3 regions of the Lysinibacillus sp. GW823-FHT06C08 genome follow, and region 3 is predicted to be linked to each of the others. Evidence: riboswitches for the same ligand, from Rfam matches in the RefSeq annotation. Region 3 holds a riboswitch; each other region holds the start of a gene.
What was found. A riboswitch is a leader RNA that binds a small molecule or an ion and turns the genes downstream of it on or off. The one in region 3 is predicted to bind cobalamin.
Positions count from the first base shown of each region.

Region 1: another riboswitch for cobalamin. It lies ahead of AC1Q6O_RS21565 (FecCD family ABC transporter permease); the one in region 3 lies ahead of AC1Q6O_RS01245 (ABC transporter substrate-binding protein).
Region 2: another riboswitch for cobalamin. It lies ahead of AC1Q6O_RS13305 ((2Fe-2S) ferredoxin domain-containing protein); the one in region 3 lies ahead of AC1Q6O_RS01245 (ABC transporter substrate-binding protein).

Region 1 is NZ_JBXAHN010000014.1:17,616-24,725, reverse strand. Features, by position in the region: gene AC1Q6O_RS21600 (S-layer homology domain-containing protein) at 1-55, opposite strand, end outside; gene AC1Q6O_RS21595 (endonuclease Q family protein) at 158-1,324, opposite strand; gene AC1Q6O_RS21590 (hypothetical protein) at 1,394-1,564, opposite strand; gene AC1Q6O_RS21585 (TetR/AcrR family transcriptional regulator) at 1,708-2,289, shown strand; gene AC1Q6O_RS21580 (DMT family transporter) at 2,361-2,714, shown strand; gene AC1Q6O_RS21575 (DMT family transporter) at 2,714-3,028, shown strand; gene AC1Q6O_RS21570 (ABC transporter ATP-binding protein) at 3,106-3,897, opposite strand; gene AC1Q6O_RS21565 (FecCD family ABC transporter permease) at 3,903-4,949, opposite strand; cobalamin riboswitch at 5,145-5,335, opposite strand; gene AC1Q6O_RS21560 (biotin transporter BioY) at 5,490-6,086, shown strand; gene AC1Q6O_RS21555 (YdhK family protein) at 6,203-6,787, shown strand; gene AC1Q6O_RS21550 (response regulator transcription factor) at 6,829-7,110, opposite strand, start outside.
Region 2 is NZ_JBXAHN010000005.1:52,909-60,018, reverse strand. Features, by position in the region: gene AC1Q6O_RS13325 (precorrin-8X methylmutase) at 1-241, opposite strand, end outside; gene cobK (precorrin-6A reductase) at 254-1,015, opposite strand; gene AC1Q6O_RS13315 (sirohydrochlorin chelatase) at 1,012-1,947, opposite strand; gene cobJ (precorrin-3B C(17)-methyltransferase) at 1,962-3,629, opposite strand; gene AC1Q6O_RS13305 ((2Fe-2S) ferredoxin domain-containing protein) at 3,634-4,005, opposite strand; cobalamin riboswitch at 4,150-4,331, opposite strand; cobalamin riboswitch at 4,593-4,777, shown strand; gene AC1Q6O_RS13300 (energy-coupling factor ABC transporter permease) at 4,922-5,668, shown strand; gene AC1Q6O_RS13295 (energy-coupling factor ABC transporter substrate-binding protein) at 5,670-5,942, shown strand; gene cbiQ (cobalt ECF transporter T component CbiQ) at 5,948-6,721, shown strand; gene AC1Q6O_RS13285 (energy-coupling factor ABC transporter ATP-binding protein) at 6,718-7,110, shown strand, end outside.
Region 3 is NZ_JBXAHN010000001.1:259,757-266,866, reverse strand. Features, by position in the region: gene AC1Q6O_RS01265 (heterodisulfide reductase-related iron-sulfur binding cluster) at 1-884, opposite strand, end outside; gene AC1Q6O_RS01260 (cob(I)yrinic acid a,c-diamide adenosyltransferase) at 1,120-1,683, opposite strand; gene AC1Q6O_RS01255 (adenosylcobinamide amidohydrolase) at 1,696-3,156, opposite strand; gene AC1Q6O_RS01250 (FecCD family ABC transporter permease) at 3,153-4,154, opposite strand; gene AC1Q6O_RS01245 (ABC transporter substrate-binding protein) at 4,151-5,122, opposite strand; cobalamin riboswitch at 5,267-5,449, opposite strand; gene AC1Q6O_RS01240 (acyl-CoA dehydrogenase family protein) at 5,509-7,110, opposite strand, start outside.

The DNA.
Region 1 (7,110 bases), on a different contig from region 3:
ACTGTAATGCAAGCATGCTTGTGGCTAAAAAACGGAATTTCTTTGAAAATTTCATACTTTCTCTCCCCTACCTAAAAATAGTAATTGTTTTAACTATTTTACTAGAAGGGAGTTAAAAATAGGTTAAAAAACCAATAATCTTTTTAAATCATTTTTGCTATTCAATGTGGACCTTCCCATAAATTCCACCACCACCAACTTCAATATTTAAATGACCTGTTCTCGCAGCATCTATTAATTTGGCCATTTTTTGTGGCACAATTTGTTCAAGTTGTTCAATGGTTACTCGATGTAAAATATTCATCTCTGTTCCAAATGCTTGCAGTAATCGTTCCATCATTTTTGGGCCAATACCAGGAATAAAATCGAGCGGTACTTGATGGATATACAGTGGTCTATTTTTTTCGTGTGTAAAATCCTCTGATAATTCCTGTATACGTGAAGCAACACCCTTTATGATTTGTGGACTTCCACAGTTCGAGCAAATTATAGCTTCGTTACTAAGTTGTTCTCCGCACTTACCACAAACTGTTTGATGATATTTACCAAGTAATGGATTCAAGCCATAATTGGCGATGATTGCTCGTCCCTGTTGTTCACGAAGAGCCATTTGTAATTCTACAAAGTTTGCGTCTGCTAATCGTAATTTTTGATACTCTCGTGCGAGTTTCCCAAGAGAATGCGCGTCAGAATTACTCACGAATGGATATGCTTGAAGCTCTTTAATATGGCGTACCATATTTGTATCTGAGCTTAACCCTAATTCAATTGCATCTATTAGCTGGGGATCAAAAACTTCTGTTAGACTGTGATGAACACCTTTGCCATATAAACTTTTAAAGGGAGTAAATACATGAGCAGGAATAAATAGCCCTCCCAACTCATGAACTTTTTGTTGCAATGTTCTTCCATCACAGTAAATTCGTTGTGAGCTTAAATGAATATTTTTCATATGCTGAGACATCCAATTTGAAAATTGCTCCATGAGCAATAATGTAGGAAAGTAAGCAAGCACATGAATGGGACCATGGCAATATTGATCATAGATTTCTATTTCTGAACCTGGTATCAGTGTCGTTTCTTGAAAACGCAGTCCACCCTCTGCCAGTTCCACGAGTTCACCTTGGTCAATCATCTCTTTCATTTCCTCTATAACCTCAGGCGAATGACAATCAATAATACCAATGATGTCCAGTCCTTTTCTTGCACTAGCAGTCTCTAATATGCGCGCTAATGTCAACGTTTTACTACCAGTAATTTTCACAGCACGTCCTTTAGCTGTGCGGCCAATATGAATATGTAAATCAGCATAAAACTCTTTCATGTTCATTCACTCCTTAAACGCTACTTAAAATGAAAATACCTTACATGACTGCAAGGCATTTCACATTTATTATGATGGATGATTATTGGTTGTGCTATTATTTTCCTCATAAGCCCCAGAGCTATTTGGTGGCATAGATGATGAATCATAGGCAACTAATGTGACACCCATTTTTTTCTCCAGTTCATTAATTTTCGCAAGTTGCTGTGAATCTAATTGTGCAAATTTAATGTTTTCCATTGTCATCAATCCTTTCAAACATAAAGTTCCCTGAAATTAAAACAACTATACTTACCGAAAAATGACTGACTATCAGTCATTTTTCGTTGACATTCATTTTTCTCTCCTGTAACATACTAATAAGTAAGGCAAAAGTGAGGGATATCATGTCAAAGGAAGAAAAAATTATTCAAGCAGCCATTGAAGTATTTCGAGAAAAAGGTATTGAAAAAACAAAGGTTTCAGATATCGTAAAGGCAGCTGGAATTGCACAAGGAACATTTTATCTTTATTTCCCATCGCGTCTTTCGGTTATGCCCGCTATTGCCAAAAATATGGTAGAGCGCATTATGGCTACTGTCGAAGATGGTGTTTCAGATCATAAACCCTTTGAACAGCAGCTTGAAGAAGTGGTGGAGATGATTTTCTTAATTACGAAAGAATATGGAGATATTGTCGCACTTATTTATGCGGGTATTGCACAAACTGAGCATTTGAAAGAGTGGGAAAACATCTATTCCCCCTACTATGCTTGGATGAGTCATTTTTTATTAACGGCTCAGCAACAAGGAATCATTCGAGATTCCATTAATCCATCGCGATCAGCCAAGCTTATCATCGGTCTAATCGAATCTGCTGCCGAACAAATTTATTTGTTTGACGATAGCAAGGATGAAACCATGCAGCAGCTTAAGCTTGAGCTTCTAGACTTTTTATATCATGCACTTGGCCTACGTCACGCATAAGTGGCGTTCTCTTTTATTCTAAAAATGACTGAATGTCAGTCATAATATTCTACTACGGAAGGAATTTATTTATGCAAAAAGAATGGATGTATGTTGGACTAACAAGTTTATTTGAATTGTTTTGGATATTCGGTTTTAATGTAGCAAATGCATGGTGGCATTGGATCATTATTGTATCTATTATCGCTGTTGATTTTCACTTCTTATCGAAGGCTTGTGAAAAACTCCCTACGGGTACTGTCTACGCAATTTTCGCTGGAGCAGGTGCAATTGGTACTACTTTAATGGATATTTTTATTTTCAATGGTGATTTTAATGCAATTAAAGGGATATTCATGGTTATTTTAGTATTGGGCGTTATTGGCCTAAAATTGGCGGATAATCCATCGAAGGATACTAGTACGACAAAAGGAGTGGATGCATAATGGGCTGGGTATTCGTTATATTAGCAGCAGTGGCGGAAATAGTCGGTGTCATTGGTTTACGCTTTTATAGTCAACATAAAACCGTACGAAATTTATTATTATACGTCGGAGGCTTTGGTTTATCCTTTGCACTTTTATATGCTTCCTTCAACTATTTACAACTAAGCATCGCCTATGTTGTTTGGGTTGGTATTGGAACTGTAGGTGCCGTGCTGGTCAATATTATGTTCTTTGGGGAATCTAAAAACCTTGCACGAATCATCAGCATCATTGCGATTATCATTGGAGTTGCAGGTTTAAAAGCGGTATCTTAATAGTAGATGACAAAGGGCGCCCTCTTATATGAAGGAGCGCCCTTTTTTATTAGATGGTGTTGAATGATCGTGGCAAACTAAATAGGGTTGCCCCCTCTTGCGAATTGTTCAGGGACATATGTAAGATACGGCTTACCCGTCAGTGAATGTGTTTGAATATCAGCAAATACTCCAAATACTTCTCGCAACAATGATGGTGTAAGTACTTCTTCTGGTGTACCATGGCAAACAATGCGTCCGCGCTGTAAAACATAAATTTGGTCACAGTACATAGCAGCGATATTCAAGTCATGGAGAGCGGCTACTACTGTTAGATGCAAAGTTTGAATTAAGTCCATCAGTTGAAGTTGATGTTGAATATCTAAATGATTTGTTGGTTCATCTAATATAAGGACCTGTGCTTGCTGAGCGAGTGCTCTTGCCACCATAACACGCTTCTTCTCCCCACCGGAAAGTGAGCTAAAGCTTCGTTTCGCTAGGTGCAATATGCCCGTTTGCTTCAAAGCATCTTTTACAATTTGAAAATCTTGCTCCTGATCAAGCTCTAATAGCTTTTTATGTGGAGTCCTTCCCATACTGACTAAATCATGAACAGTAAAGTCAAATAATACGGGTGTTTCTTGACTAACAACGGCTAAATTTTTAGCAATGGCTTTACTAGATTGCTTTAAAATATCTTGTTCATTTAACAAGACTGTCCCACTTTCTGGCTTTAGGAGACGATACATATTTTTAAGCAATGTCGACTTCCCACTACCATTGGGGCCAATTAACCCGACAAATTGCTTTTCCTTTATTTTTACACTTACCTCATGAAGTATTCGCTGATCGTAAATGGAGAATGATACTTGTTTTGCTTCTAATGTCATGGAAGTTAATCTCCTTCACCGAAAGAATAATTATTACGACGGAGTAACCAAATGAAAAACGGCCCCCCACAAAAGGCTGTAATAATACCGATTGGCATTTCCTGTGGAGCAATAATAATTCGAGCTAATGCATCTGCCCAAACTAAGAAAATCCCTCCCAATAAAGCACTGACTGGTATTACATATTTATAGTTAGAACCGACAATTAATCGTACTATATGCGGAATGATTAATCCCACAAATCCGATAGAACCGCTCACTGCTACAAGTACCCCCGTTAAAAGTGAGACAAGTAAAATGAGCTGTATGCGAAATTGTTGAAGATTCACTCCTAACGTTACCGCCGCCTCTTCCCCAAGTAATAGCAAATTTAAATTTCGATAGAATAGCCATAAAAGCCCGAACACAATGAAAAAGATGGAGGCGGGAATAATAATATTATTCCATTTTGCTCCAGCTAAGCTGCCTAACATCCAAAACATAACGGACTTTAAAGCTCCCTCTTGCTTCGACATCATTAATATAAAATTAGAAATGGCCGTTAATATAAAGGAAACCGCCATCCCTGCCAATAGCAAGCGAAAAATCGAGACACGGCCACCTACGCGCGATAAGAAAAACACTAACCCAATTGCGAGCAAAGACCCTATAAAGGCTGATACAGAAAGTGCGTAGATACCTAAAAATGAAAAAGCACCTAAAATAATTACTGAAGTTGCTCCAACTGCTGCTCCTGAAGAAATTCCTAAAATATATGGGTCTGCAATGGAATTTCGTACAAGTGCTTGAATCGCTGCCCCTGCAATGGCTAAACCCGCTCCTACAATAGCGGCAAGGATGACACGGGGTACTCTTATTTGCCAAATAATGATTTCCTGTGAGCGACTCCAATCTTGCTCTATTGAGTGTTGTATAAAGGGTAATTTCGAAAGAATTACTTTCCATACATATAATGGCGTCACCGAAACAGATCCAACCATTACAGCAAGTGTCATGGATACGATTAATACTAAAAGAAGCACTAAAGAAAATAACATAAATTTTTTATTCATTCATTAAACTCCTACTAAGATGATGAATGAAGCAATTAAATATACTTTCGCATAATGTAGGTCAGATGATCTTACTTCAGTTGGCACTCAATAAAAAAAGGCATTTCATGCAAAAATACGCACAAAAATACCCTCGAATAAACAAAGTCAGAAAATCCAGCTATTGTCCGTAATTGCTTGCATCCTCGTGGGCATTACAGGTATTACTTATTGGCAGGTCTCCTGACTTCGATTCATCATCCTATAAATAGCCTTCCCATTTTTAACAGTGGCAAATAAACATGATAGGACTCCTCGTTACAGTTGCGGGACAGCGTCGGACTTCCACCGACTTCCCTTTTAAGTGACATTGTTTAAAATGTCACACCAATAGTATGTAAAGTTAAAAAATTATGACGATTCTATCATACATTTTTATATATAGTTAGTCTACAAGGAATTTCCAACACACTTAAGTTAACCTACACTTATAATTAAGTTGACACATTTGTTTTAGTTTTTTACACTAACGATAAATACTTTGAAATTAGAGGTGAAGTCATGTCAACAGTATCAGAACAAAGTCATCCAAAATTAAAGACGGTAGATATTGCCTATATCGGAATATTTTCTACCCTCATGATGATCGGTGCCAATATAACTTCCTTTGTGCCCTTTATGACAGTGGGAGGAGTGCCGATTACTCTACAAACCTTTTTTGCCATTTTAGCCGGACTTATTTTGGGTAGTAGGAAGGGAGCGCTTGCCTGCACAGTCTATATGTGTATTGGATTAGCAGGAGCACCTGTCTTTGCTCGCTTTGGTGGAGGATTCAGTCAACTATTAAGCCCTACATTTGGATTCATTATCACCTTTATTTTAGCAGCATATGTTGCCGGTTTAATGGTAGAGCGAAGTGGTACAAAGAAAAGCTATATGCTAGCCGCATTCATCGCAACTGCTATCAATTATTTAGTAGGTACAAACTGGATGTTTATTGCGTATAAACTATGGGCCAGTGCGCCAGAGGATTTTTCCTATAAATTAGCGTGGCTCTGGATGATTCCCCCACTCCCAAAAGATATTGTTTTAGCTATTTTCGCTGGTATTTTAGCGTACCGACTACAAAAAACATTGAAAATCATGCCCATTCAATAGCGCTTCCATCCACTTCTTTAGTCAATAGACTAAAGAAGTTTTTTGTAATAATTAATGTCCATCATTTCTGCATATTTGTTTGTTACAGTAAGGGCAAATAGAAAGGAGGATCTCATATGACATTCAAGCAAAGATGGTCAGGTGGACTATTATCAGCAGTTGCTTTACTTACTTTATCCGCTTGTTCTGAAGATAAAACGGAGCCTTCCTCAACTTCAGATAATACTCCTGAGACTGAGCAACAAACAGAAATGGATCACTCCTCAATGAACCATTCTAGCTCAGCAGAAGTACCGGCTACATTAAGAAAAGCTGAAGATCCAGCATTTCCGGTTGGAAGTACCGCTATGATTACAGATGGGCATATGGAGGGGATGAAGGGTGCTGAAGCGACGATTGTTGGTGCCTATAAAACTACAGCCTATATCATTTCTTATGATCCAACATCAGGTGGCAAACGTGTAGAGAATCATAAATGGATTATCCATGAGGAATTAATGGATGTAGGGGAAGCACCACTGTCCCCTGATACAGAGGTAAAAACGACTGCTACTCATATGGAAGGCATGAAAAAAGCAACCGTCCGCATTAAAGAAGCCGTACCAACCACAGTTTATATGGTTGATTACACTTCAACCACGAATGGTGAAGCAGTGAAAAATCATAAATGGGTAACAGAAGATGAGTTAACAGCGCAATAATCCGAACAACCTCTTCCAATATATTTGGCAGAGGTTGTTTTCTAGTTTTTATGTTCTAAAGGCTTTCGATCCGCAAACTTCTGCCATTTATAGCCGATTCCCCAAACAGTTTGCAAGTAATCATCAGCAGGAAATCCACTTTTCCTTAATTTTTCTCGTAAATTACGGACATGGGAATCGATAGTGCGATCCTCAATGGATACATGATAACCCCAAACTGTGTTAATAAGATGTTCTCTTGAAAACACTTTATTTTGATAATCTAGAAATAAGGACATCATGGAAAATTCTTTTGGTGTTAATGGGATTGCCTCTTGTTGATA
Region 2 (7,110 bases), on a different contig from region 3:
CCGCAATTACATGACGCCCTGCCAGAATAGACTTAACACCTGCTTCAAGTGCTCCTGGTGTAATAATAACGCTACGACCTAGCTCAAAGTCAGCAGATGCATGGATAATACGGCGCACAACCTTCCATTCATCTTCTGAAAAGTCATGCTCCCCCATTTCCTCCGCGATAATCGAGAAACTGTAATCGTAAATTTTATCTGGGTCTACTGTTAATGGTTTGAAATCTGTTTTAAAATCCATTGTTATTGCCTCCTAAAGTGTATGTTGTACAGCCTGTAACACTTCTTCAAAAGTGGAATATTGCTGGCCATATTTAATATTGGGTCTTGCAATAAGAATTGTTTCTATAGAACAAGCAAGGGCTGCCTCTAGCTTCTCGTCTACTGAGCCGACTTTGCCACTTTCTTTGGTAATCATTAAGGTCACTCCATATTGACGGAATAATGCTTCATTTAATTCCTTTGAAAATGGGCCTTGAATGGCTACAATATCTCGCTGTGCCACACCGAGCGCCTCACATTTTTCCATATTGTCAAGTCGTGGGAGCATACGAGCAATGACTCTTGTATTTTCTAAGCCTTGTAAGACTTTCGTAAATGTAGCAAGCGTTTTACTACCTGTTGTCAGCATAATAACACCACGCTTTTCTGCTGCTAACTGAGCTGCTTCCTCATAATCCTTCACGACTGTTATAAGTGGGTGTTCATAATGTTCATGAGCACGTTCATAGCGAATATAAGGAACTTGCGCTTTTTCAGCTGCTGCCATGGCATTTTTCGATGCCTCTTCTGCAAATGGATGAGAGGCATCTACCACCAATTGAAAGCCTTGTTCCGATATAATAGTCGCCATTTCTTCCGCTGTAAGTCGCCCTATTAAATGAGGTAAGCCAGCGTCAGCAAGACTAGAGGCTGCCGATTCCGTCACAACGGTGGCAGTTACAGCATGTCCCGTCCTTTGCAGTTCAAGGCCTAGATTCCTTGCATCACTCGTCCCTGCTAACATGAAAATCATTTTACTGGCTCCTCTTCATGATGATGATGGTGATCGTGATCGTGTCCATGATCATGGTCGTGGTCGTGGTGGTGATCATGGTCGTGATCATGGTCGTGATCATGATGGTGATGATGATGTGCATGCCCATGAATAGCAGCGTAAGCCCGATATTCTTCAAGATCTTTCATACCTGTTGATGTACCATTCACCGCTTGCTCAATACGTTCTAATAGAACATTTTGTAAACGTTCATGGTAGCCAAAGTAGTTGGCAATTTGAATCTCACATGCTGGAAATTGCTCATTGTATTTCTCACACATAACATGCATACGCTCCATTAAAATACCCGTGAATAAAAAGTAAGGAAGCATAATAATTTTTTTAGCACCTAGTTTGACACAGCGTTCAATGCCTTCTTCAACACGAGGGTCCGTTACGCCCATAAAGGCACTTTCTACGTATTTAACAGGTAGTTTTTCCCATAGTAATCGTGTAATTTTATAGAAATCTCCATTTGCATAAGGATCACTACCTCCTCGAGCAATTAATAAAATGGCTGTGTCTTCCTGTTCTTGTTCAGTATCAAATCCAATTTCAACTAAACGATCCTGTAATATCGCAAATATTTCTTCATGAATGCCAATTGTTTGACCATATGTGAATGTGATATTCGGATAATGCTCACGAGCATGCTCGATTTCTGCCGGAATATGTAGCTTAGAATGACCTGCATGAAGTAAAATAATCGGGATGACATGTACCTCTGAAGCACCCTTTTTCACACAGTTTGTAATACCTTCTTCGATGTTAGGAGAAGCAAATTCAAGGAAGCATGTTTCCACTAAATATTGTTCATCAATGCGAGATTTCATTTGCTCGATAAATGTACGCACCTCATCATTTCCTGCTGCTAAACGGCTCCCATGGCCAACAAATAATATAGCTTTCATCTCTTTTCTCCTCACTAGTCGCCGCACGGAGCTGGCTCTATTTTTATTTTGGAAGACATATCTTGATACGTAAAATGCAATATCTTTTTCACCCGCTTGAAGTATTTAAATAGACGCTCGTTTGGATGCGCATTTGCTTTATATTCTTCAATAATATCTGTAATTAAAGGGATTAATTGATCAGGCTCCAAACCTTCTACAACAGGCTGTGCTGCATGAGCCGTACGCCCGACTGGTTTCGCTCCAATAAAGACATCAAATTTACTTTTGCGATAGACAATCCCAATATCATCAAACACGGCTCGATAACAAGCCATTCCACAGCCATTGAAGCCAATATTTAATGTTTTCGGTAATGACATACCGCCAAGCTTTTCTTGAATTTCCTCCGCATATGGAATGGAATCTGCTTTTTCACCGTAGCAAAAATCACAAGCCTTCAACGATAACACATCACCAATTGGTGCTAATAAAAAGCCTACTTCCTGTAATTTCTCAGTGATACGTTCAGGCGTTGTTGTAGGTATTTTCAAATGGATTTGATGATCTGGTGTATATTCCATTGATCCTTCTTCTCCTACTACCTCTGCTAACGTCATCATTTGCTGTGGTGTGAAAAATTTATTAGCCACGCCAGGGCTCACTGCTAATTCAAAAATGGATTCTATTTTTTGTTGTACAAGCTTTGGAGTAACCTTGATAGCACTTGTTCCCTTTACCATTGCAAGTGCCGCTGTAGCCATTTCAAGTGCTGTTTTTTTCGGCTTTGGCATAACGGCTATACTGGGTTTATTCATTCTCCCTGCATTAGGGTCTGCCGCAAAGTCATTTCGTGCTGTTCCTGTCTCTTGATTCATCGCCCATGGCTCATTTTCTTCCCGTAAGCGTTGATGAGGACGTAATGGCTGTTTTTCCTCACCAAGTGTATATTTACGTTGGTAGCCTCGCGGTGTAATCATTTTATTATCATAGAAGAACGTAGATGAGTTTCCGATAATAACTGTTGTCAGCATACCAATATCATGTTCCAGCATTTCTGCCAATGTCGTCATCGTCACTTCCTGACGTTCTCGATAGGCACTTTTTACAAGCCCTACTGGTGTGTCAGGAGAACGATATTCTAAAAGAATTCGTTGCGCTTCGACAATTTGTCTTGTACGGCGACCACTTTTAGGATTGTATAAAGCAATAACAAAATCGGCCATAGCTGCGGCTTCCACACGCTTCGCAATTAAATTCCACGGAGTGAGATGGTCACTCAAACTAATGGTACAAGCATCATGCATAATGGGTGCACCAAGTAAACTAGCACATGAATTGATAGCTGAAATACCTGGGACAATCTCCACTTCAATACCAGTTGCCTCTGTCCAGCCTAGCTCAATTAATACTTCATACACCAATCCCGCCATACCATAAACGCCTGCATCTCCACTCGAAATGACCGAAACAATACTTCCTGCCTCTGCTTGACGAACGGCCTCCTGAGCACGTGACACTTCCTCTGTCATACCTGTACTGACAATGGATTTTGCGCTGACTAAATCTTGAATCAGTTCAACATAGGTTTTATAGCCTATGATCATGTCACTTTGTTGTAAAGCCTCTACTGCACGTGTCGTAATATGCTTAAAGTCTCCAGGCCCAAAGCCTACTACGAAAATTTTCCCTTTTTGCGCCATGTTTTTACCCCTCTTTCACCTTTTCAATCCCTTTAATGGCTGTTGTTTGCGCTGTTCGCTGTAATGTCCCTTCTCGAAGTGTAAAAACATGATCGTTATATAAGGATTCATGATGCAAATCCTGTACAAGTGTTCTAGCATGCTCCGTTGACGGTACACGATACCAATTCCCCTGAGGGTAAGCAATCACAACACAAGCATCCTTGCATCGTCCATTACAGCGCGTTCTTGTCGTATGTATTTCTTTATCTAGTGCGTTACGCTGTATTTCATCTCGTATAGCTTGGGTAATTTCCTCCCCATCCTTGTTCATACAGCTACTGCCATTGCAAATAAAGAGATGTGTTTTCATCCCCTCTAAATTCCACGTTGTCATCTTATATCTCCCCTCATTTGCTTTTGGAAAAAAGAAAAAACCTTTACTCTGCCGAAGAGTAAAGGTTTGTAGAAGCCAAATAAAAACGAATAGATTGAAAGACAGATCCTCGCTTTTGCTTCAACTTCTCCCTCCGAAAAGTTTGCATGCACAATCTGATAAGCAGGTTTCCTGACTTAAGCTTCATTTTACTGTCGCACCTTCCCTAGTTTGCACAGGTGGCATTGCGATTTCATCAGCTATTACAGTAGCGGGGGCTGTATTGGACTTTCACCAATTTCCCTATTATCTCGAGTTCTTCGAGCACTTATCGACGTTTTATATGAAATTTTTAATCGTATACATAATAGAAAACTGTCTTAATCATATCTTATTATTTTAAAATTTCAATATTTCTTTAAAAAATCATGACAAATTTATCAATTTCATAGGAGGGGTGAAAGCTATTAAAAATTTGAATTTGCCTTCTTTAATCCTAAAAAACGTTAGTTATCAGAATTTTCGACATTGATATTCTATTTTTAATTTTTTATAAAAAAAGTATAGCATAATTATGGAAATTCGTGATACACTTTGTCGTGAAATCTCACAACTTACTATTTTTCGGTGTAAAATGCTCGTCATTTTGCTTAAAAGGGAAGCCGGTTTAAGTCCGGCGCGGTCCCGCCACTGTAATAGGGAGCTTTATAGAAAATGTCACTGTCCAATGGATGGGAAGACCTATAAAGTGTTGAACTAGAGCCAGGAGACCTGCCGAACATAAGTGATCGTTTCAGCCTACGAGGATAGGTGTGCGGCTTAGCAGATGAAAATGTTATTTGCTTTTTTAGCTATGCACTTTTCCAACAACGGAAAAGTGCTTTTTTATTACGCACGCTACATTCTAAAAATCTATTTACAGTTTGGAGGAAAAAAATTGAAGCTGTCTTGGTGGAAACTTAGTTATTTTCTATTGGCTTTTTTAATGGTGCCAAAGCGTGCCTTCGCCATGCATATCATGGAAGGTTTTTTACCAATCGAATGGGCTATTTTTTGGTGGGTAATCTCCATCCCATTTATTATTTTAGGATTGCGCTCTATTCGTAAAACAATTGATGAAAACCCTGAAACAAAAATGATTCTGGGGCTGTCCGGTGCGTTTGCCTTTGTCCTATCAGCCTTAAAAATCCCTTCAGTTACAGGGAGCTGCTCACATCCAACAGGAGTAGGTCTCGGAACAGTATTATTTGGACCGTTAGCCATGAGTGTCATTGGGACAATTGTTTTATTATTTCAATCTTTACTTTTAGCTCATGGTGGGATCACAACATTAGGGGCTAATGCATTTTCGATGGCTATTGTAGGACCGTTTATCGCCTACTTTGTATTTAAAGGGGCAAAACAATTGGGGTTATCGTTTTCATTAGCTGTTTTCTTTGCGGCCATGCTTGGGGATTTAGGTACATATGTGGTGACTTCCATTCAATTAGCACTAGCCTTCCCATCTGAAGTTGGAGGCTTTATGGCTTCCTTTACAAAGTTCGCAAGTATTTTTGCCTTAACACAAATCCCATTAGCTGTGAGTGAAGGAATATTAACAGTTATTGTCATGAACTTCTTGAAAAAATATAATATTAGCGAATTAAAATCTTTACGTGTTTTCTCTACAAAGGAGGCGCACTAATATGAAACGAAATTTATTACTTTTAGCAATCGTCGTACTATTGGCGATTATCCCTCTTTTCGTCCAAAAAGGAGCAGAATTTGGAGGAGCCGACGGTGAAGCAGAAGCAGCCATTGGGGAGATCAATGCAGAATATGAGCCATGGTTTGATAGTTTGTGGGAACCACCTAGTGGTGAAATTGAAAGCTTATTATTCGTGCTACAAGCAGCTATTGGTGCTGGTTTTATCGGCTACTTTATTGGCTATATGCGTGGCAAGCATAAAGAAGGTTAAGGATTATGTTACTCATTGATAAGTATGCGTATCTCAATAAGCTAGCGTTCGTTCATCCGCTAGAAAAAATGATATTTTCATTAGGACTACTTTTATTCACGCTTATTATGAGAGATGAACGACTTTCACTCATTACATTTTTTGTAATGAGTGCTTTTATCATTTGGGGCGCGAAAATTCCACTAAACTATTATGCGAAGCTATTATTACTACCTGGTTTTTTCTTATTCACAAGTCTCTTATCAATCATCATTTCGATAGCTCCAGCAGCGCATACATTACCAGCCCATATGGGGGCATTTACGTATATAAACTGGACAATTTTTATTGGGAGAGCCAGTATCGCTACCGCCCAGCAACTATTCTTTATTGTACTTGGCAGTATAAGTTGCTTATATTTTTTAGTTTTAACGACATCTGTACAAGGAATTTGTTATGTGCTTCGACAATGGCGGCTACCTACTTTATTAGTTGAGCTAGTAGAACTCACCTATCGTTTTATTTTTATTTTTTTAGAAAGCATGCAAAAAATTCATTTGGCCCAGCAAGCCCGGCTTGGCTACCACTCACCCATGCAATGGTTACGTTCAGTGTCTATGCTAATTGCCGCGTTGTTTATTGAAATGTTTCAGCGCAGTCGAGAGCTTAATCATGCCATGCTGGCGCGTGGTGGTGAAACGGTTTATTGGCATGAAACGGGCGCCTATAGCAAAAAAAACTGGCTTGGTATAACGGCTATTTTTTTATTCCTCATCGTATACGGAGGGTACTTCTCATGACAGCATTTTATTTTAAACTAAACAACCTGTCATATGCCTATGCAGATGGTACGAAGGCTTTGACAGATATTACATTAAACATTCCAAAAGGAAAAAAAATCGCTATACTCGGTCATAATGGAGCAGGAAAATCCACTTTATTTCAGCACCTTAATGGTATTTTGAAACCAACAGCTGGGACCATTTCATTTGATGGAGAAAAACTTCAATATAATAGAAAGGGATTAAAGGCTCTTCGCCAACAGGTTGGAATCGTCTTTCAAGATGCTGATAATCAGCTTTTTTCAGGAACTGTTAAGCAAGATATAGCCTATGGTCCAATGAATCTAGGATGGCCTACGGAAAAAATTGAAGAAAAAATAGCATGGGCTGTTGCACAAACTGAAGTG
Region 3 (7,110 bases):
GGACACATGTTTGTACAACGTCCACATTCTACACAAGAATACAGATCGAGCATTTGTTTTTGTGTGAAGTCCTGTATGCGTCCCACCCCAATAGAAGGCATATCGTCTTCACTTTCAGCATTTTCTAATGCCTCAAAATCAATGGGTGTTAAAGTGCCTGTTCGGTCTAAACGATTCATGTAAACATTAAGCGGACTTACAATTAAATGGAAATGTTTAGATTGTGGTACATACACAAGGAATGTTAATAGAATTAATAAATGTGCCCACCACATGACATAAAACACACCAACAGCTACTGACGCAGGTAGGAAACCAAAAATAGTAGCAATACTAGAAGCTACTGGTTCTGTATAGGTTAATCCCTCTCCATGCCAAATTAATCCCATACCATTCGCAAGTAACGTCGATACCATTAAGCCACCAATGAAAATTAATACAAGACCGTTTTTCCATCCACGCTTTAAACGTACTAGCTTTTCAACATAGCGGCGGTAAAATGCCCAGACAACCGCTACCAAAATCATTAAGACCACAAGTTCTTGGAAGAATGTAAAGACACCATAGAAAATACCCAGCGGTAAATGTGTGCCTGGTGCTAATCCTTTCCAAATTAAATCAATCGCCCCTAGCTGTACCATTAAAAATCCATAGAAAAACATTACATGGATTAAACCACTCTTTGGATCTTTTAATAGCTTGTTTTGGCCAAATACATTGACCATAATATAGCGAAGTCGTTCTTTTACACTTTCATCAAACTCAACCTTTTTCCCCAATTGCACATACTTATAGCGTGTTTTCAACAGATAGAAGAACAATCCTACTGCATAAAGTACAACCACGACTGTTAAGACAATGTTAGCAATTAATAATGGACTCATGGTTGGTCCCCCCTCGTTTGTCGTAATTTTTCTCTCTTTGTGATAAATTTGCTAGCTCATACGGAAATGTTCATCACTTCGATATTATATTCCTATTCTAATAAATGAGTGAGCATTCAGTCAACATAAAACGGAAATATTTCTGATAATTTTATATTCTTACATTTTACAAGAAAAAAAGCCACCCTGAATTTTTTCAAAGTAGCATTTTTTACTTTCTGTAGAAAACTAAATTTTATTTTTTAAAAACATTTCCACTGCGAATATATTCAACATCCGCAACATGTAATCGAGCATTTACTACTCGTGCAGCTGCAAATAAATAATCTGATAATCGATTTAAATATTTTTGTACAACTTTTGGCACATCTTCAACTTCTTTCATAAGTGTCACCATTTCACGCTCTGCTCGCCGAGCAACCGTACGCGCAATGTGTAAAGTTGCAGCTGCTGGTGCCCCTCCTGGCAAAATAAAACGTTGTAATGGTGGCGCTTCATCTGAAAGTGCATCAATACGAGCCTCTAGCACCTCAATTGGTTGTTCAGTTAGCTTATAATGTCGTTCTTTCATCACGTTGGCTAGATCACCACCGGCATCGAATAGTTCATGTTGAATAGTTTCTAAATCCGTTAAAATATCCTTGAAAAGTGCTGGATCTAATTCACTTACAGCTTTACCAATAAAAGAATTTAATTCATCAATAGCCCCATACGTTTCAACACGTAAACTATCTTTATCAACGCGTCCTCCTATAAGACTTGTTTTACCCGTATCCCCTGTTTTTGTGTACAGCTTCATTTCGCTCATCTCCTAAAATTGATTTTTGTAATTTCTGATAGCCTGAACCGTAGTTTCAAAAACACCCTTTGCAATCATTTTACCAACTTCCGTAATGGGACCACCATATAACATTTCTGTCCCTTTTTGAGTTGCTGCAATTAAAAGGCTATCTGTAGCAGTACCTGTAGCAATTGTTCCACTACGCTCATCACGAATATTTTCTGATTGCATAGCCTTCGTTTTCGCTTCTGTAGCTGTCATCATGGCCTGAAAAAATGCTTCCTCCGATAAACAGCCGTTGATAATTACCCATGTATTAATAGTACCAATATATGGTTCATCCTGCCTTTCGTGCACACGAGATACATCTACTGCATTCCTTACACCAGCAGTAACAGCTACTATCACACTGCCAAATGGTGCAGGTAACTCATTGATCGCCACAAGAGCTGTTGGCACTGCTGTCAGCATGACAACTGTATTCGTAGGCGAAAAATGGCCTCTTTGCAAAAATTCATTAACCTCTCTCTTTACATCACTAATCACATAATCACTAGGAACAGAGCGGTTTAACAAGCAATTATGCCACCCAATTCCAGGGTTATGGACAGCAGAGGATACAGTTTTTATAGGAATCTCTGACTGGAGCTGAATAAACTGTTCCGTTATTATAAAATGTTCTTTTTTTATTACAGCGCGCTGTTGATAGTCGCTTGCTGCAGGCATCATCGTAATTTGTGGTTTAGGTATTTCTGGATGAGCATAAGTAGCTACTCGTGCTTGATAAATTTCTTCTATCTGAGAAGCAATTAATACTTCATGTGGTGCCCCAAAAGCTCTCATTTGTCCACTTTCCATGAGCAATAATTCATCACAATAGAGAGAGGCTAAATTCATATCATGTAATACCATCACTACCGTTAAACCACACTCTACAGCTTCCTTCCGCACCATATCTAAAATTTGCCGCTGATGGGCAATGTCTAAATGATTTGTCGGCTCATCTAGCAGTAAAATTTCCGCAGTTTGAGCAAGGGCCTGTGCAACAAAAACTCTTTGCTGTTCGCCACCCGATAAAAATTCCATCGGTGTATGCTCATAACGTTTTATGCCTGTTTGTAGCATTGCATGTTGAACCGCTTGCTCATCTTGCTCAGACCAACTTGAAAAAAAACCTGATTGATGTGGATAACGTCCAAGCGAAATAGCCTCTCTAACACTGTTTGAAAAAGCATTCGCATGGAGCTGTGGTAAAACAGCCATTTTTTTTGCTAAAGCACGGGCATTGTAGGAAAGAATGCTTTGTCCATCAATAGAAATCGTGCCCTCAACTGCTGGTAGAATACCACTCATTACCTTTAATAATGTTGATTTCCCACTACCATTTGGCCCTAAAATGCCAAGAATCTTTCCTTTTTCAACTGTAAAGCTTATATCCTTGACGATCGGTACGTCTTCATAACCACCTGATAGATGTTCAACAACAATCACGCCCGTACCCCCTTGCCTCTTCGTTGCTTATAAAAAATATAGGAAAAAACAGGCGCTCCAATAAATGCCGTAATGACACCAATGGGCAGTTCCCTTGGCAAGATGATGGTTCTTGCAACTAAATCACAAATAATAAGTAATGTTGCCCCATTAAAAAATGATAATGGGAGTAAATGACGGTGATCAGAGCCCCAAATCATTCTTGTCATATGTGGTACAACTAACCCTACAAAGCCAATTGTGCCTGAAACAGCAACTGCTGCTCCAGTTAGCATGGAGCCACCTACTAAAATCAAATACTTACTTTTCTTTACATTGACACCTAAATGCTTCGCTCTTTCTTCCCCATATAACAGAACATTAAGCTCACGTCTCTGAGTCCACAGCATAAGGGAACCAACAATGACAAATGGAATAATCATTTGAACATATGGCCAACCACGCATAGAAACAGAACCGAGTAGCCAGCCGATTACTTGGCGTAGCTCCTCTCCCGATAAAGCAATCATTAACGAGATTAACGATCCTAAAAATGAACTAAAGATAACTCCTGTTAAAATCAGTGTTTCCATCTTTAAAGAACGGTCTACTACTCTAGCAAAGCTCATCACAATCACCATTGTAATAATTGCGCCTATCATGCTAAAGGTAGGTAAGGCATACAAGCCTACAACAGGTATAGAAATATTAAAAAAAATTGTCATGACTGCGCCGACAGAAGCACCAGATGAAATACCTAATGTATATGGATCTGCTAATGGATTTTTGAGCAAGCCTTGGAAAGCCGCTCCCGCAATGGCGAGAGAAGCTCCTACTAGCCCCGCTAAAAGCACACGGGGCAACCGAATTTTCCAAAAGATATTGGCAGCTGTTTCATCAACTGACTGATTCCACAGCACTTCTATCGGAATATGAACAGAGCCTATAGCTACGCCACACCAGATGCTAATGATAAGAAGCGTACATGTTAATACATAGGCTGTTGCTATTTTTTTCACTTAAATACCTCAGGGTAGATAGCTTTTGCTAATTCCTCAAGGCCATCCGCTAAACGTGGTCCCTGACGGCTTGTTGTGCTTTCATCTACTTGCACAATAGCATTATTTTTTACTGCATTAATTGTATCGAAACCAGCACGCTTTGGTATTTTTGTTAAAATATCAGGTACATAACTATATGTCACCACGATGACATCTGGATTTTTTGTGATAATTTGTTCTGCACCAATTTCATACCAATTATCACCGTCTGCTGCTACATTTTTTGCATGGATCATCTCCAGCATTGCGTTCATAAATGTGCCTTGACCAGCTGTATAAATATTAGGTTCATCAGAGGCTTCTACAAAAACGTTCTTAGGTTCAACGTCTTTCACTTTCCCCTGAACCTCTTCCACTTTCGCCTTCATGTCAGCAATGATTTTTTCAGCTTCTGGTAATTTCCCTGTAGCACGCCCAAGCTGTTCAATCGTTGTATAGGTTTCATTAAAATCTTGGGCATTTTTTACAACAAATACTTTCACGCCCGCAGATTCTAGCTGTGCTATGGCTGATTCCGAAAGAGACATGCTAGATTCATGTGCAAAAACGATATCTGGCTTTAAGGCAATAATTTGTTCAATATTGTACTCCATGCCACCAACCTTATCCTTTTCAACTACCTCTGGTGGATAATCGTCGTTGTCTGTAACCCCTACGATTTCATCCTTTAAACCTAGGCCAAACAATATTTCCGTATTACTTGGAATAAGTGACACTATTTTCTTAGGAGGAGCCTCTAGTGTAATATCCTTCCCAATAGCATCCGTTATAGTCATAGGGAATGTTGCTTCTTCCGCCTTAGATGTTTCTTGTTGTGTTTGCTCTTCTGTAGGTGTGGAATTGTCTTTTTGCGCCTCTTGTCCACAAGCTGCTAGCAACCCTATCGTTAAAAATGCCGATACCCCTATTTTCCAAAATTTCTTCATGTGAATCCTCCTTCGTTGATTTGTGCGTTCATGTGTTAGAAGTATTCCTCCATCAAAATAAGACCCCTCATCTTCGAATGATGAGGGGTCAAAATCGCACCAAAAAACTGATACAAAATCCACCATCCTATCCTCGTAGGCTGTCATGTCTATGCTATAAAGGCAGGTCTCCTGGCTTGTGCTCAGTACGTTTTTTCAAGCCTTCCCGAAATCTTCAGTGGCATCATTTGAAAAAACTCACACTTACAGTGGCGGGACCGCATCGGAATTACACCGATTTCCCTTTTCACTTTACTTAAGTAAAGAACCTTTATAATATTCAGTTGATTTTATTATACATGAAATTAAAAAAAGTCGCCTCTATATCAAGGCGACTCCAAAGGTTATTAGACGATTTCAGCAAAATACTGTACGGTTTTCATCGGAGCACCGATCGTTCGTAATGACCAAGTTTGCTCTAAATAAACATCCGCTAGTTTATCATATTTCCCACCAAACTTTTGTGCCCACTCAACGGCTATGACACTTTCATATAATTGAGCCATTTTTTTGGCAACATCCTTTGCTTCAAACGTTTTTGTCGCTTCATCGAGAGTACTAAAAATTTGTAAGGTTGCCAATAGTTTAGTTAATTGCTCTTGAACGATTTTCACTAATGAATGGTCTGTTAATACTTCTAATCGCTTGCTCATCTCTTGAACAAACAATTCATGTGCCCTGTATTTATCCACTAAGCGAATAAGCTCCAAAGCTAGTATATTAGCCGTACCCTCCCATACCGTCAGCACTTGCGCATCTCTCAGTAAGCGTGGTGTTACAAAGTCCTCAATATAGCCATTCCCGCCATGTAGCTCAATTGCTTCACTTGCATAATGGACCGCCTGCTCTGCCGTTTCCTTTTTCATAATGGCAATATATAAACGGTTCATGATGATGTCTTGCTCTGTTCCCTGACCACCTGTCACTTTATCGTATAATTGAATAAGATCAAAAATCGTGGCTACTTCTACATGCAGCTTAGCGGCATATTTACCCAATGTATCCTGGATCATAGGATACTGTGTTAAAGGTTTACCAAAGGTATATCGATTTGACACATAATGCTTCGCCTCTAAGAAGCCACGGCGCATAATACCAATGGATGCCACAGCATTACAAATTCTTGATAAATTAAGCGCCTCCAGCATATAATAAATCCCTTTATTTTGATCACCAACTACATAAGCGAGTGCTCCATCAAACTCAACCTCACCAGATGGAACGGCTTTCACACCTAATTTATCTTTTAGTCGTCGAATACGAAGTTGGTTAGCCGATCCATCTTCATTACGCCATGGAACTGCAAATAGAGTTAATCCTTTAGAGCCTGCTTGTGCACCCTCTATTCGTGCCAATACCATTGCAACCCCACACATCCCTGCATTGGAGGCGAAATACTTTTCACCATAGAGGCGGTATTCATTCCCCACAAGTTTTGCTTCTACTACATTCGCACCAACATCTGAGCCTCCTTGTCGCTCTGTTAAAAATGTCGCTCCCTCATATAGCTCCATATCGCCTGTTGCACAAACATGCGGTAAGAAGCGCTGCTTAACTCCTTCCTCTGCATAATGGTCTAATAAATAGGCAGTAGCCATCGTTAACGTCACAGGGCAATAAAAACCGGGCTCCGCATGTGACAGTAAATAACCTTGCGCAAAACTATAGACATAATTCCCTTTGTGACCTAGTTGGGGAATATCTTTATGCACATAGCCAACAATCCCCGTATTATATGTCTCCTCAATTGTTTTTTTGTAGCCGTCATTGACCCATACCTCTGAAACCTCTTCGCCATAGGCATTATACCTTTGAAGGCGAGGCTCTCCTTGTCGATCAGTATGTTTCGCCCTCACATCTATTGCACCCGCACATAGCTCACCAAAGTCCGTCAATTCCCGATGCGCATAAGATGAAAATTCTTTATCGAGCATCATTTCCAACACTTT